Linked DNA regions of Thermosynechococcus vestitus BP-1. Each later gene encodes a partner of the first gene's protein in a complex. Each region holds a gene or a part of one and is shown on either strand. Other genes may lie near its edges. A codon is read from its position in the direction of its gene.

Region 1 (7,365 bases):
TGCCGCTAGATTGGTAATCTCGTCAAAGATCGGTTCCGGAGGCGTATCTAAGACTTGATACTGCTCAAGGGCACGTTGCCGTTCCGGTTCATTGGCTGGTAATGGAGCAGCAGGCATAGCCCAAGTGTACCGCCTTTTCCTAGGATCAAGTCTTTCATCATTATAGGAATTGCACTGTTTCCCTAGGGGATACAGAAGCTAACCTCTACCGGTGCAGGACTGATAGAGCAGTGACAGGACAAAAAAAGGATGTAGAACCGCCGCCTACACCCTTCATCAAGCGTTACGTTATTTTCAGACTCTAGCAATCTTAGCCTGCCCAACCCTTGGCTGCTTGATCGAGCACATAGGCTGCCACGTCTTGAATCTGTTCATCGGTGAGACGACCAGCAAAAGCGGGCATCGCATTTTTGCCGTGCTGCACTTGGTAGATAATGGCATCCTCAGAGTACATGCCAAATTGCTCAAGGGCTTCTTTTTTCAGGGTTTTGTTGGCCATTACCACATTGCCACCCCCCATGTGACAGGCTGCGCAGTTACCGCTAAAGACTTTGGCGCCGTTGGCGAGATCTGCTGCTAAGGCCGCAGGGGTGAGGCTGACCAATAGCGCGATCGCGATCGCGCAAACACTAATGAATCGCTTTTTCAACGGAGTTCTCCTTTCATGGAACGCGTCAGGATATGGATCAAGTCCGAAAAATTAAGGGGTGCAAGATTCACCAAAGGTCAGTGTAGCAAAGTTCCCAACCTAGGGGGCACTGTCCGGAAAGCTTTCTACGCCCCAACCGGGGGCTACGGCTGCCGCTCGCAAAATAAAGGCAGCTAAGGTCTCAAGCTGTTCCGTCGTCAACCAGTCCTCACTCACGCGGCGGCAGGAATAACTCTCTTCGCTGCCATCGTAGGACTTCGGCGATCGCTGGAAAGCCACAAGGCTGGCGATCGTATCCCGTGGTGGCGTTGCCCCCTTGAGATCCTTCAGAGAGAGTGACACCAAAGGATTCGGTAACGTACTGCCACCAACATGGCAGTTTTTGCAGTTTTCCTCAAAGAGCCGCTTGCCACGGGTTAAGTCCACGGCTGTAAAGGTTTTGGTTTCACCGCGATCATTGACGGGCAATTCTACGGTGTCCGTTACCTTGAGGTATTGGATCACATAGTTATCAACCCCGGCAGCTGCCAGGGCCGTTGCCGGCGCGATCGTCCAGCCCAGCAGCAGAATCAAAAGACCACCGCAAAGCCAGCCGATAGACCGTTGCCAAAAGTGAGGTTGGTACATGGGTGTTGGGAAAATCCTTGTTACGAGTCATTAGTAATACACTTTGCCACCGCCCCATTTATCACCCAAGATTTTGGGCTCGACGAGAATATGGCCGGCGATCGCCACCAAATCCTTCTCCGTCAAGTTCCGCATTTTCGGAAAAATGTCGGCACTGCGCAGACTGGGGTGCACCTCAGCAATTTCTTGCTCACCATCGTAGGTGGTGGGGTTCTTCATGTAGTCCACCAAGCCTTCAATGTTATCCCGGGGCGGCGTGGCTAGGGCAAGGGTTTCCGTACGCAAATCCAAGCTGGGGTTCGTTTTCGTGATCCCCCCCACGTGGCAGGAGGCACAGGCATACTGGAAGAGGCGCTTACCCTCTAGGTATTGTTTTTCCGTCAGCGTAATCGTTTTGCCCTCGCTGTTGAGGGGGACAGTCAAGACTTCAGGGGTCAGTTCGGCGGCCAGTGCTGTGCCCATGGTGAATTGCCAGAGGCAGAGGCAGAGAGCGACCGCAAGCCAAACGCATTTTTTTAACATAGTTCTCCCAATAAGCAGGTCTTACGATTGCGGTGTGTCTGGTTGATCGTTGACGGGCGCAGGGGTTGTCAAGGCCAAAATAATTGCTTTGGCATCTTCAAGGGGCAAGCGTGTTTGGGGGCTGGTATAGCGAATACCCAAGCGATCGCACCACGCACAGACTGTTTCGACCGATACGCCGTAGTCCGCCGCCAGATCCGCGATCGCGATGTCCACAAATCCCATGCTGCCACTCCCCGCTTGGGATCAACGACCAAGTATCATTATCATGCCATTGCGTAGCTTCTTTACCAAAAGGCGCCCCTTGGCAAAGATGAAGTGCCACCACAGCGTACACTGTTCATGTGGCCGTTCAGATGGAGTTTTCAATGAAACGAGTCCTGGCGATTATCCTTGGGGGCGGTGCCGGAACACGTCTGTATCCCTTGACCAAGCGTCGCGCTAAGCCTGCGGTTCCCCTTGCTGGAAAATATCGCCTCATTGATATTCCGGTGAGCAATTGCATCAACTCCGAAATCCATAACATTTACGTCCTTACCCAATTCAACTCGGCCTCCCTCAATCGTCACATTGCCCGTACCTACACCTTTCCCGGCCTGACGGGCGGCTTTGTCGAAGTTTTGGCCGCCCAACAAACCCCCGAAAATCCCAACTGGTTTCAGGGCACGGCTGATGCGGTACGTCAATACCTGTGGCTGTTGGCGGACTGGGATGTGGATGAATACCTGATTCTTTCAGGAGATCACCTCTACCGCATGGACTATCGCCTGTTTGTCCAACGCCACCGCGACACCGGCGCCGATGTTACCCTTTCCGTTCTGCCGGTGGAGGAAAAGGCCGCCTCTGGTTTTGGCCTCCTTAAGGTGGATGGTACGGGGCGAGTAACTGACTTTCGCGAGAAGCCCACCGGGGATGCCCTCCGGGATATGCGAGTGGACACAACCCGCTATGGCCTAACCATCGAGGAAGCCCATCGCAAACCCTACATTGCCTCGATGGGGATTTATGTCTTCAAGCGGCAAGTCCTCATTGACCTTTTGCAGCAGATGGCCGATGCCACGGACTTTGGCAAAGAAATCATCCCCGCTGCAGCCCGTTCCCACCTTGTCCAAACCTATCTTTTCAATGGCTATTGGGAAGATATTGGCACCATTGGCTCCTTCTACGAAGCCAACCTTGCCCTCACCCAACAGCCGCAGCCGCCCTTTAGCTTCTACGATGAAAACGCCCCCATCTATACCCGTCCCCGCTATTTGCCCCCCAGTAAGATTCTCAGTTCCACCATCACGGAGTCCATCATTAGTGAGGGCTGTATCCTCAAGGAATGCCAAGTTCACCGCTCGGTCTTGGGCGTGCGATCGCGGGTGGAATCCGGCTGTGTCATTGATCACTCCCTGCTGATGGGGGCAGACTACTACCAAGACTCAGCTCAGCGCAGCCAGCTACGGCTGCAACATAAAATCCCCATCGGCATTGGGGCCAACAGTGTCATTCGCCGGGCAATTGTGGATAAAAATGCCTGCATTGGCCGCGATGTCAAAATCATCAACAAAGATAACGTTGAAGAATCCAATCGAGAGGATCAGGGATTCTATATTCGCAGCGGTGTGGTTGTCATCATCAAAAATGCCGTGATTCCCGACGGCACCATTATCTAAGCCATAAGCAAATTTGAATTGGCAAGCGCTGAAAACCTGTGTAGCATATCAACAGTAAGCCTCCAACCCTCTAGCGGAACTGCCATCTATGCCCAAGATAGAGACTCGCACTGAACCCATGGTCATCAACATGGGGCCGCACCATCCCTCAATGCACGGGGTGTTGCGATTAATGGTGACCCTTGATGGCGAAGATGTGATTGACTGCGAGCCGGTGATTGGCTACCTCCATCGCGGTATGGAGAAAATTGCCGAAAACCGCACTAACATCATGTTCATTCCCTACGTCAGTCGTTGGGACTATGCCGCAGGAATGTTTAACGAAGCGGTCACCGTTAATGCGCCAGAAAAATTGGCGGGGATTCCTGTGCCCAAACGCGCCAGCTATATCCGCGTGATCATGCTGGAGTTGAACCGCATTGCCAATCACCTCCTGTGGTTAGGCCCCTTCTTGGCGGACGTGGGTGCCCAGACGCCCTTTTTCTATATCTTTCGCGAGCGGGAGTACATCTACGATCTCTTTGAAGCCGCCACAGGGATGCGCTTCATCAACAACAACTACTTCCGCATCGGGGGAGTGGCCGCCGACCTCACCTATGGCTGGGTAACGAAATGCCGTGACTTTTGCGACTACTTCCTACCCAAAGTTGATGAGTACGAGCGCCTGATCACCAACAACCCCATCTTTGTGCGTCGTCTACAAGGGGTGGGCAAAATTAGCCGTGAGGAGGCCATTAACTGGGGGCTATCGGGGCCGATGCTGCGGGCATCTGGTGTGAAGTGGGATCTGCGCAAGGTGGACCACTACGAGTGCTATGACGATTTTGACTGGGATGTCCCTGTGGCCACTGAAGGCGATTGCCTTGCTCGCTACATTGTCCGTATTCAGGAAATGCGCGAATCGGTGAAGATCATTCGCCAGGCCTTGGATGGCCTGCCCGGTGGCCCCTACGAAAACCTAGAAGCTAAACGGATGCTTGAGGGTGCCAAATCAGAGTGGAACGGCTTTGACTATCAGTACATTGGCAAGAAGCTGTCTCCCACCTTCAAAATTCCTAAGGGGGAGCACTATGTGCGGGTTGAATCGGGCAAAGGGGAGCTGGGCATTTATCTCATTGGAGATGACAACGTCTTCCCTTGGCGCTGGAAGATTCGTCCACCGGATTTCAATAACCTGCAAGTGCTGCCCCAATTGCTGAAGGGGATGAAAGTGGCCGATATTGTTGCTATCCTTGGCAGTATCGATGTGATTATGGGATCCGTCGATCGCTAGGCACCTGTCAAGCCACCGGCGAGGAAGCTATGGCTGTTCAATTACCGTTCCTGACCTCCACCAACTTCAGTGGCCTCTTTAATGAGCGGTTTTGGCAAAATGCCTGGCCACTGCCCCCCCAAAATGAACTGAAGCGGGGGGCGCTGGTTCCAGACGTGGCGCTACCTGGTGTCGGGCTAAGTGACCGCGTTCGCCTTTCAAATGAGTGGAAAAAGCAGCCACTCCTGTTGGTGTTTACCCGTATCTTCACAGCGCATCAATACTGCCCGCTGTGCTACCCCTATCTCAAGACCTTGAATGAAAACCATGAAACCTTTCAAGGCAAGGGCGTGGCTGTTCTCGTGGTCACCAGTACCGATGCCCAGCAAAGTGAGAAGGTCAAGGCGGATATGGCCCTAAAGATGCCCCTGCTCTATGACCCCAGTTGCCAAGTCTTTCGCAAATACCGCACGGGTCAAGCCTTGGGGGCACCGTTGCCGGCCCAGTTTCTCATTGACCAGGAAGGCAAGCTCCACTACAAGCATCTCTTCTCGTTTTTAGAACCCAATGCTCCCCTAGAGCGCCTGTTTCAGGAAATTGACGCTTTAGCTCAGGGGGCAACAGTAACGACAGCAGCCTAGGGGCGATCGAAACTCGCTAGGATAGAAGGTATCCCTTTGGGGCTGTAGCTCAGTCGGATAGAGCGAGCGCCTCCTAAGCGCTAGGCCGTGCGTTCAAATCGCACCAGTCCCGTCCTCGGCCTTAGAATAAAAGGCAAATATCTGTAACGTCTTTGTAATGTCAGTATTGCGTCTGTGATAGAGCGATCGCCCGCGCATTCTCTCCTGACGGAGCTTCAAGGGACCATTGATGACCTTGAGGACTACCAAAGCGCCCTTAGCTATGAAGCAGCCAAGACTGCTCTGGAAAAATTGCTGTGGGAGTGCAAAGCCACGGGCACCGGAAAAGCCTCCCTCCGGCGGGCGATCGCCGACCTCGAAGCCATGCTCGACAAGCTCCACCATGGGGTGGTGCAAATTGCTGTCTTTGGCATGGTGGGGCGGGGAAAGTCCTCCCTGCTCAATGCGCTGCTCGGGGAACCCTACTTTGCCACTGGACCCATTCATGGCGTTACCCAAGAGGAAGCCAGTGCCCTTTGGCAAATCTCTGAGGCCCAGCGGGGCAATCCCATTCGCCTGATTGATACACCGGGGTTAGATGAAGTCAATGGTGCCGCCCGCGAGCAACTGGCACGGCAGGTGGCTGCCCAAGCGGATTTGATCCTCTTTGTCATTGCCGGGGACTTGACCCGTCTTGAATACCAAGCCCTTAGCGAGTTGCGGCAAGCCGGCAAGCCAATGATTCTGGTCTTTAACAAGGTGGATCAGTATCCAGAGGCCGATCGCGCGGCCATCTATGCCAAAATCCGCGATGAGCGCGTCAAGGAACTCCTCTCCCCCGAAGAAATTGTCATGGTGGCGGCAGCACCCCTTGTGCCCCAGGTGCAGCGGGATAGCCAAGGACGGGTACAGGTGAAAATGACGGTCGGTCCTCCCCAAGTGGAATCCCTCAAACGGAAAATCTTGGAGGTCCTAGGGCGGGAAGGGAAAGCTCTGATTGCTCTCAATTCAATGCTCTTTGCCAATCGAGTGAGTGAAGAATTGGCCCGCTACAAGCTGGAACTGCGGGATCAGGAGGCCAACCAACTGATTTGGAAAGGGGCTGTTGCTAAGGCGCTGGCGATCGCCCTCAACCCAGTCACCGTTCTCGATATGGTCAGCAGTGCGGTCATTGACTTGACGACGATTCAACTGCTCTCGCGCCTCTACGACATTGAACTCACAGAAGCAGGGGCCAAAGAACTGCTCCAAACGATTGCCCTTGCCATGGGCAGCATTAGTTTAGGGGAATTTGCCGTTAATTTGGGACTGAGTTCCCTCAAGGGACTTTTAGGATTGGCGACGCCAATGAGCGGTGGCATTGCCCTTGGCCCTTATTTATCGGTGGCGATGACCCAGGCGGGGATAGCGGGCTTTTCCTCCTACACGATGGGACAAGTGGCCAAAACCTATTTTGCCAACGGTGCAGGCTGGGGGACTGCAGGGCCAAAAACGGTTGTTCAGCAAATCCTCAGTCAACTGGATCAGCGCCATATCCTCAATCGGCTGAAGTTGGAAATTCAGGAGCAGTTGTACCCCCGTTGAGTTGGGCCAGACGCGCTGTTCCATAGGCGGCCTCAGTGTGGGGTGAAATGGCCACCGGAACCCCTAGGTATTGCTGGCGCAGCGCTAACCATGCTGGATTACGGGCACCCCCGCCCGCTGTCCAGACCTGTTTCAGCGGTGAGGCCCCCAAACGCTGCAATTGGGCATAGCCTTGGGCTTCAATGCGACTGAGACTTTCAAGGAGTCCCTGCAAAAAGAGGCGAGGGTCGTTGGGCCGGGGTTCTAGGCGCGGCTCTAGGTGAGGATCATTGATGGGAAAGCGCTCACCCCGCTTGAGGAGGGGATAGTAGTCTAAACCCGTGGGTTGACTGACATCTATTTGGACACTGAGGCGTTCGAGTTCCTCTGGGGTAAAAAACTGGGCTAAAATTGCCGCACCGCAGTTGGACGCGCCCCCCACTAGCCAGCGATCGCCCAAGCGATGACTATAGA
Region 2 (7,492 bases), 620 kb from region 1 along the record:
ATCCTGTCCCCGTCATCCTCATTGAGTCCCACCAGTGGGTCAAACAACGCCGCTACCATGCCCAAAAACTGGTGCTGGTGTGGTCGGCTATGCGGCACTTTGCCCAAGAGCTCGAAGCGGCCGGTTGGCCAGTAACCTACGCGATCGCCCCCGACTTTGTCACCCCGCTGCGGCAGTGGATTAGCGCCCACAACATCCACGAAGTGCGGCTCATGCAACCTAGCGATCGCCCCTTTCGTGACTTCATTGCCACCCTTGACCTGCCCTGTGCCATTAAATTGCTGCCAAACAATCACTTTCTCTGGTCAGAAGCGGACTTTCAGCAGTGGGCAGCCGGTTGCAAAACCCTTGTTCTGGAACACTTTTACCGTGCAGGGCGCCAGCGGTTTCAAATCCTGATGGAGGGCAAATCTCCTGCCGGCGGCAAATGGAACTACGATGCTGAGAACCGCCAAGTGCCCCCTGCTAACCTCAAACCCCCACCACCGCTGCGCTTTTGCCCCGATAGGATGACCCAAGAAGTCATTGAAACAGTGCGCCAAGGAAACTTTGACCAATGAAATGGGATACAAGCCCCGTCCTTGTAGGACGGCTTTTGTGATATTTGTGCTAGAATGAGGGAGTCGCCATAGGACATTGGGAGACTTTAAATGGACGTGGAGAAACCGTAAGACTACCTCGGTAGCAGGTTTCTGTGAAGCGTCAAGGAATCCTCGCTCCTTTGGGACGAGGAGGTATGTCAAACCTACGGTCACATCGAACCCTTTTACTGGGGGGTCACCCGCGCTCAAGCCCTGCAAGTCTTGGAAAACTTTATTGAATACCGCTTGCCCCAGTTTGGCCCCTACCAAGATGCCATGGTGGTGGAAGAACAGACCCTGTGGCACAGCCTCCTTTCCCCCTATTTGAATTTAGGCCTACTGCATCCCCAAGAAGTGATTGATGCGGCCTTAGGGGCCTACAGTGAAGGGCAACTCCCCCTCAATAGCGTTGAGGGGTTTATTCGCCAAATTCTTGGCTGGCGCGAGTATATGTATGGCCTTTATCACTACCTCGGTGCCGACTACTGTCAGCAAAACTTCTTGCAGCACCACCAACCTCTGCCGGCTTTCTTTTGGCAGAGCGATCGCGCTACAATGAGCTGCCTGCGCCACGTTCTCAAGCAAATTGAGTGCACTGGCTATGCCCATCACATTCAGCGGCTGATGATCCTGGCCAACTTTGCTCTCATCACTGGCTTAGCGCCTCAGGAGGTGGAAAACTGGTTCCACAGTGTCTTTATTGACGCCTATGATTGGTAATGCAAACCAATGTCTTGGGAATGGGCTTATTTGCCGATGGCGGACGCTTGGCCTCCAAACCCTATGCCGCCTCCGCTAACTACATTCAGCGCATGAGTAATTATTGCCAAGGATGTGCCTATGATCCAAAGCAACGCGTGGGCGATCGCGCTTGCCCCTTTAACTTTTTTTATTGGCATTTTCTAGCACGCCATCGCACAGTCCTGAGTCAGCAAGGACGCATGGCCATTGCCCTTAAAAATCTGGAGAAATTGAGTCCCTTGGAAATCGCCGCCATTCAACGGGAGGTAGAGCGGTGGTATTTTGAAAATTCATAGATCGGGAAAATGTCAACTGTATTTCAGATTACAATTACTGGTAAAACCCACCTTTTCCGAGTCATTCAGGCATCCGCTGATGCCCTCATTGAAATCTAAGGCATTTTTTAAATCCATCATGGCAAACCTTAACCAAAAGATAACCAAAAAATAATACTCTCCTAGGCTGAATTCGACATAATTAGACAGGTGCATCAAGCGTAAGTACACTTGCCGCTCTCAAGCAATTCAATTCGATGCTCATTCCGGGGGGACACGCAAATGAATGAGACCCTGAAGGCGACATCTAACCTTCAGCTTGCCGCAGCCACCACCTTAGCAGACCTGCCCTATTTTTCTTATCAGGTTTCGCCGGAGACCATTGCTAAAGACGTTGCCGATCAATTTCAACGTGACCCTGACCTACCAGGGGTGTTGGTGGTGGCAGGCGATCGCGTCATCGGCATGATCTCCAAGGTCAAGTTTTTTGAGCGCATGAGTCAGCAATTTGGCCGAGATCTATACTTGCCGCGCCCGATTAAGTTATTGCCGGAAATTGCCAACCCCAAAGTTCCTCCCCTTGTCTTGATGGCACGCACTCCCGTCGAAGAAGCCGTGGAGCAGGCCTTGAATCGCCCCCCTGCCTTTGTCTATGAACCCATTGTCGTGCGCAGGGGTAAGCAACTGGTGTTGGTGGATATGCGGGTCGTCCTCATTGCCCAGGCTCAAGTCCTGAGTAGGAAAAATCTTTTTATTCAGCAGCAGCACCTCCACACCCAGCACATCCTTGAGAGCCTAAAACTGGAAAAAGAGCGCAACCAGGACTACGCCAAGCGCCTGGAAAGCCAGCTCACCCGCGCCCAGCAGATGAATGAAGCCCTAGAGCAGCAGGAGCGCTCTGTCCGTGAGCAAGCAGAGCGGATTGCTCAACTGAACCAACGGTTCATCTCCATCAGCCAAGTGCTCTCAGAGCGTGGCCAAAAAGCCTTTCAGGAAACCTTCACGGGAGTTAACCAAATTAGCCGCCACACCGCGGAGGTATATCGTCTCAGCGAACGCCTGAAACAGGACGTGGAAATTATTGACCAAGCCACCCATCAAATTGCTGAGATTACCCGTCAGGTGAAGCACATTGCGGTGCAAGCGGGGTTGATTGCCAGTCGCAGTGGCCAGCGGACGCCGGGCTTCGATATTATTGTCGAGGCCATTAACAAACTGGCCAACCAAGTGGTTGTTGCCAACCAGCAGGTGGAGGAAATGGCCAATCATTTTCGCCATCACATCCGCGAAGTGGTGCAGTCCACCGCCTCTGGCGAAAAAATCGCGCGATCGCTCCTCAGTCAAGTAGAAACTACCCAGCAAGCTATCCAAGAACTACAAACCCTCCTGAATGCTGAAGATACAGCAGCTGCGGCAACCGAGGAGGAGGAGGTTCTGGCAACTGCTGTGGTGGCTTAAAGCAGTAGATTCAGGCTATTGCCACAGGGTATCCTGGAGCTAGAACACTACTGAATTTCTAGGATTGAGGATGCCCCAACCCACTGTTATTCTCCATGGCGGCGCTGGCAGTTCACTCCAAGACAAAGGTGGTCTCATTCCTGTCCGCCAATCCCTCCATGGCATTGTTACCCAAGTGGTTCAGGCCCTCAAAGAAGGGGCAACGGCGATTGAGGCAGTGGTTTTGGGGTGTCGGCTCCTAGAGGATGAACCGCGCTTTAATGCCGGCACAGGCTCGGTGCTGCAGTCCGATGGGCAGATTCGCATGAGCGCCTCTCTAATGGATGGGCAGCGGCAGTGCTTTAGTGGTGTCATCAACGTCTCGCGGGTAAAAAATCCCATTGATCTGGCCCACTGGCTACAACAGTGCCCCGATCGCGTTCTGTCGGATGTGGGGGCAGCAGAGTTGGCCCGTGAATTGCAGCTGCCTGTGTATCAACCCCTAACGGATCAGCGACTCTACGAGTGGCTCGAGGAACGCAAGGGCAATTTCTCAAAATCAATGGCGAGGGTGGTGGCCGAAGGGGCAAGACGGGGCACGGTTGGTGTGGTGGTTTTAGATCAGCAGGGACACTTGGCTGTGGGGACTTCCACTGGCGGCAAAGGTTTTGAGCGTATTGGGCGGGTGAGTGACTCTGCAACCCCAGCGGGAAACTATGCCAACAGCTTAGCAGCGGTCAGTTGTACAGGCATTGGTGAAGACATTCTCGATGAGGCGCTGGCCGCGCGGATTGTGGTGCGAGTAACCGATGGCCTGTCCCTAGAGGCGGCCTTTGAAAAATCCTTCCGGGAAGCTGCCCGTCGGCAACGGGATTTTGGCGCCATTGGCTTGGATCGTCAGGGGGCGATCGCCTGGGGTAAGACCTGTGATGTTCTCCTTGCGGCCTACTGGAATGGCACGGCCATTGGCGATACCTTGGAGTTACCACCGGGGCTACAGGTGGGCAGTCAAAAATAATTTATCCTTGATGTCAAGTTTTTTTATTGCTCGCCACATTCAATTAGGTGCATCCGCTGGAGCAAACGCCTATAATCTTAAGTGTTTTTACATTTGGCCGATGTCCCTTGAGGGAACCCTATGACCAATACGACCTCGCCTGCCATTCTTAATCCCATCGCCCGTCCTGAAGTTCCCCAAGAACTTGCTGAGAATATCATCCTCACATCCCTCAACGATGTCTATGACTGGGCACGGCTATCGAGCCTCTGGCCGCTTATGTATGGCACTGCCTGTTGCTTCATTGAGTTTGCTGCCATGATTGGCTCGCGCTTCGATTTCGATCGCTTTGGCTTGGTGCCCCGCAACAGTCCCCGGCAGGCAGATTTGATCATCACCTCCGGCACAATCACGATGAAGATGGCACCGGCTCTGGTCCGCCTTTACGAGCAAATGCCCAGCCCCAAGTACGTCATTGCCATGGGTGCCTGCACGATCACAGGGGGCATGTTTAGCTCTGATTCTTATTCCGCTGTGCGTGGTGTGGACAAGCTGATTCCCGTAGATGTCTATTTGCCTGGCTGCCCACCCCGTCCAGAGGCAATCATGGATGCCATCGTCAAGCTGCGCAAGAAAATTGCCAACGAACATATCAATGAGCGGGGTAACCTTGCCCAAACCCACCGCCTCTTTACCGCCAAGCACAAAATGAAACCCGTGCCGCCCATTCTCACTGGCCAATATCTCAATGCGCCTAGTCGGCAAGCGCCTCCCCCTGCCCTTGCGGCAGCCATGGGAATAGCCGTTCCTGCCCTTGGAGAAGCGGTGAGCGAAACCACCAGTGTTGCAGAATAATTCCAATTCAGTCCTTCTTGGTAAAGAGGTAGCAAGCAATGGCAGTTTCAACAGAGCTTTTAGTTCTTGGTGTCTATGGGGCCTTGGCAGGGCTGTATCTGCTGGTGGTGCCAGCGATTGTCTATGCCTATTTGAATGCGCGCTGGTATGTGGCTAGCTCCTTTGAGCGGGCATTTATGTACTTTCTAGTAACTTTCTTTTTTCCGGGATTACTGCTGCTTGCACCCTTTATTAACTTTCGTCCACAGCCGCGCTCCCTCAATTCCTAGGTGCTATGCGCCGCATTGATGTTCTAGGAATTGGTGTTGGTGTTTTCTTTGGTGGTGGCTTGGTCTACCTCCTGTTGCGGATGGTTGGGCTTGAGCCACTGCAGGCGGGGGTTTGGAGTCAGGCGATTTTTGTCTTGGGGATTCTTGGCTGGCTCTCCACTTACCTACTGCGGGTTTTTACGGGTCGGATGACCTATCACCAACAACTCAAAGACTATGAAGAGGCACTTCTGCGCGATCGCTTAGCACGGATGTCACCGGAGGAGCTAGCGGCCCTCGAAGCTGAAATTCTCGCGGAAACCAACGCTACGGCTGATCCGGAATTGGGGGATAATTAGCTCCAGTTTCCCCGATGGCTTGACAATGCACTTTCCCCGCTCCTGTGGTTTACTGCTCCATCCCACCTCCCTTCCCGGCGGTCACGGCATTGGTGAGTTGGGTACCGCTGCCCGTGAGTTCTTGGAATTTTTAGTGGCCAGTGATCAGCAGTACTGGCAGGTGCTGCCCCTAGGCCCCACCGGCTTTGGCAATTCCCCCTATATGTGCTATTCGGCTATGGCGGGTAACCCACTGCTGATTAGCTTGGAGGAAGTCGCAAAAGCGGGTTGGTTAACGGAGGCGGATCTAGGGCAGATTACCCTTGAGAATCGCGATCGCGTGGATTTCGACGCTGTGATTAGCCAGAAGCTGCCGCTCCTACGCCTGGCGGCGCAACGTTTCCAGAGTCAGGCTACCCCAGGAGACTGGCAGGCCTTCCGGGACTTCCAAGCCCTTGCCCACTACTGGCTGCCCAACTATGCCCTCTTTATGGCAATTAAGGACCACCACCAGGGACAGCCGTGGTATGAATGGCCCGCTCCTTTGCGCGATCGCGAGCCCACCGCCCTTGCCGCTATCCAAGTGGTTCTCAAAGACCGCATTTTTGAGTACGAATTTCAGCAATTTCTCTTTTACCAGCAGTGGCACGCCCTCAAGGAGGCCGCCAACCAACAGGGGATTCAAATTATCGGTGATATTCCCATTTACGTTGCCCACGACAGTGTAGATGTTTGGGCCTTTCCCCAATTTTTTGAGCTGAATCCAGAAACCGGTGCCGCTGCCCTGATGGCCGGTGTGCCCCCGGATTACTTCAGTGCTACAGGACAACTCTGGGGCAATCCCATTTACAACTGGAAAGCCCTTGCGGCCGATGGCTACTCTTGGTGGATTGAGCGCTTCCGTGCCCTCCTCGCCTATGTGGACATTATCCGTGTCGATCACTTTCGTGGCTTTCAGGCCTACTGGCAAGTGCCGGAAGGGGAGAAAACAGCTGTCAACGGCCAATGGCAACCAGGTCCTGGTGCTGCCTTCTTCGAAGCTTTGCAAGCGGCCTTGGGACGACTGCCTATTCTAGCGGAGGATTTGGGGGATATTACCCCCGATGTCATTGCCCTGCGGGATCAGTTTCAGTTTCCGGGGATGAAAATTCTCCAGTTTGCCTTTGGCGGTGGTTCGGATAATCCGTTTTTGCCCTTTAATCAAGAGCGCAACTGTGTGGTGTATACCGGCACCCACGACAACGACACAACTGTGGGCTGGTATCGTAACCTCAGTAACTGGGAACGGCAGCGTTTTATTGACTATTTGGGCTATACCCCCAGCGAGCCCCACTGGGCCTTGATTCGCATGGCCTTGGGAACCGTTGCCAACCAAGCCATTATTCCCGTTCAAGACCTGCTCGGCCTCGATAGCCATGCCCGCATGAATTTTCCCGGTACTGACCAAGGCAACTGGGCGTGGCGGCTGACTCCTGGGCAACTCACCCCTGAACTTGCCGCTCATTTGAGGCACCTGGTGCACCTCTTTGGCCGTCAAGCGCCCCCCAGACCTCAGCCTGGTGAAGCCGAGGCAGGAACCCTCGGAATGGAGAAGCAGCCCTAAGATCGCCGTCGGCCATCGGGCATAATCGTGCCCCGCAAATCCACTTCACTCAGATTGGCACCACTCATATCCGCAGCAGTCAGGTTGGCTCGCGTCAAATCGGCTCGCGACAGGTTAGAGCCTGAGAGGTTAGCATCCCCTAAGTCTGCCCCACTCAAGTTAACACCGCTGAGATCTACGGTTCCCAGGAAGGTGCCGCTAAAGGTTGCCCGGCTCAGGTTGGCTCCCACCAAGCGGGCGCGGCTCAGGTTTGCTTCGGAGAGGGTCGCCCGACTCAGGTTGGCTCCCACCAAGCGGGCGCGGCTGAGATTGGCTTCTACCAAGTCAGCACGGCTAAAGTTAGCTTCCGTTAACTCCACCTCGCGGAGATTGGCACCGCTGAGATTAGCCCCCCGCAACTTCACCCCATTAAAGACT

The links. Proteins that work in one complex are often made in the same cells at the same time.
Region 2: the proteins of TLL_RS06525 (region 1) and ndhK are in contact, whole or in part, in a cryo-EM structure (PDB 6KHJ), measured with the Thermosynechococcus vestitus proteins. Residues at the interface, in WP_011057128.1 of Thermosynechococcus vestitus: Pro17 (codon at 3,593), His18 (codon at 3,596), His19 (codon at 3,599), Pro20 (codon at 3,602), Ser21 (codon at 3,605), Met22 (codon at 3,608), Val25 (codon at 3,617), Arg27 (codon at 3,623), Met29 (codon at 3,629), Thr31 (codon at 3,635), Ile38 (codon at 3,656), Asp39 (codon at 3,659), Cys40 (codon at 3,662), Glu41 (codon at 3,665), Pro42 (codon at 3,668), Val43 (codon at 3,671), Ile44 (codon at 3,674), Gly45 (codon at 3,677), Tyr46 (codon at 3,680), Leu47 (codon at 3,683), His48 (codon at 3,686), Arg49 (codon at 3,689), Gly50 (codon at 3,692), Met51 (codon at 3,695), Lys53 (codon at 3,701), Ile54 (codon at 3,704), Asn57 (codon at 3,713), Arg58 (codon at 3,716), Pro65 (codon at 3,737), Tyr66 (codon at 3,740); in WP_011056552.1 of Thermosynechococcus vestitus: Leu46 (codon at 4,308), Met47 (codon at 4,311), Tyr48 (codon at 4,314), Thr50 (codon at 4,320), Ala51 (codon at 4,323), Cys52 (codon at 4,326), Phe54 (codon at 4,332), Ile55 (codon at 4,335), Glu56 (codon at 4,338), Ala58 (codon at 4,344), Ala59 (codon at 4,347), Ile61 (codon at 4,353), Gly62 (codon at 4,356), Ser63 (codon at 4,359), Arg64 (codon at 4,362), Phe65 (codon at 4,365), Asn76 (codon at 4,398), Pro78 (codon at 4,404), Thr89 (codon at 4,437), Thr91 (codon at 4,443), Lys93 (codon at 4,449), Met94 (codon at 4,452), Ala97 (codon at 4,461), Leu101 (codon at 4,473), Met123 (codon at 4,539), Phe124 (codon at 4,542), Ser126 (codon at 4,548), Asp127 (codon at 4,551), Ser128 (codon at 4,554), Tyr129 (codon at 4,557).

What each region holds. Positions count from the first base shown.
Region 1 is NC_004113.1:1,335,534-1,342,898, forward strand. The notes cover bases 2,843-5,636. They hold TLL_RS06525 (NAD(P)H-quinone oxidoreductase subunit H), read left to right. Parts: upstream 2,843-3,544; coding sequence 3,545-4,729; downstream 4,730-5,636. Other genes in these bases: TLL_RS06520 (glucose-1-phosphate adenylyltransferase), read left to right, coding at 2,843-3,456; TLL_RS06530 (peroxiredoxin-like family protein), read left to right, coding at 4,759-5,349; TLL_RS06540 (DUF697 domain-containing protein), read left to right, coding at 5,524-5,636. Outside these bases: TLL_RS12745 (GAF domain-containing protein), read right to left, coding at 1-117; cytochrome c6 PetJ, read right to left, coding at 311-649; photosystem II cytochrome PsbV2, read right to left, coding at 749-1,276; psbV (photosystem II cytochrome c-550), read right to left, coding at 1,307-1,798; TLL_RS06515 (hypothetical protein), read right to left, coding at 1,820-2,023; more of TLL_RS06520, read left to right, coding at 2,167-2,842; more of TLL_RS06540, read left to right, coding at 5,637-6,912; TLL_RS06545 (FGGY-family carbohydrate kinase), read right to left, coding at 6,866-7,365.
Region 2 is NC_004113.1:719,993-727,484, forward strand. Bases 3,109-6,029 are described here. They hold ndhK (photosynthetic/respiratory NAD(P)H-quinone oxidoreductase subunit K), read left to right. Parts: upstream 3,109-4,172; coding sequence 4,173-4,886; downstream 4,887-6,029. Other genes in these bases: TLL_RS03580 (isoaspartyl peptidase/L-asparaginase), read left to right, coding at 3,126-4,052; ndhL (photosynthetic/respiratory NAD(P)H-quinone oxidoreductase subunit L), read left to right, coding at 4,925-5,155; TLL_RS03595 (DUF3007 family protein), read left to right, coding at 5,161-5,493; malQ (4-alpha-glucanotransferase), read left to right, coding at 5,519-6,029. Outside these bases: TLL_RS03565 (cryptochrome/photolyase family protein), read left to right, coding at 1-560; TLL_RS03575 (hypothetical protein), read left to right, coding at 1,880-3,055; more of malQ, read left to right, coding at 6,030-7,075; TLL_RS03605 (pentapeptide repeat-containing protein), read right to left, coding at 7,072-7,492. UniProt on the Escherichia coli protein: NDH-1 shuttles electrons from NADH, via FMN and iron-sulfur (Fe-S) centers, to quinones in the respiratory chain. The immediate electron acceptor for the enzyme in this species is ubiquinone.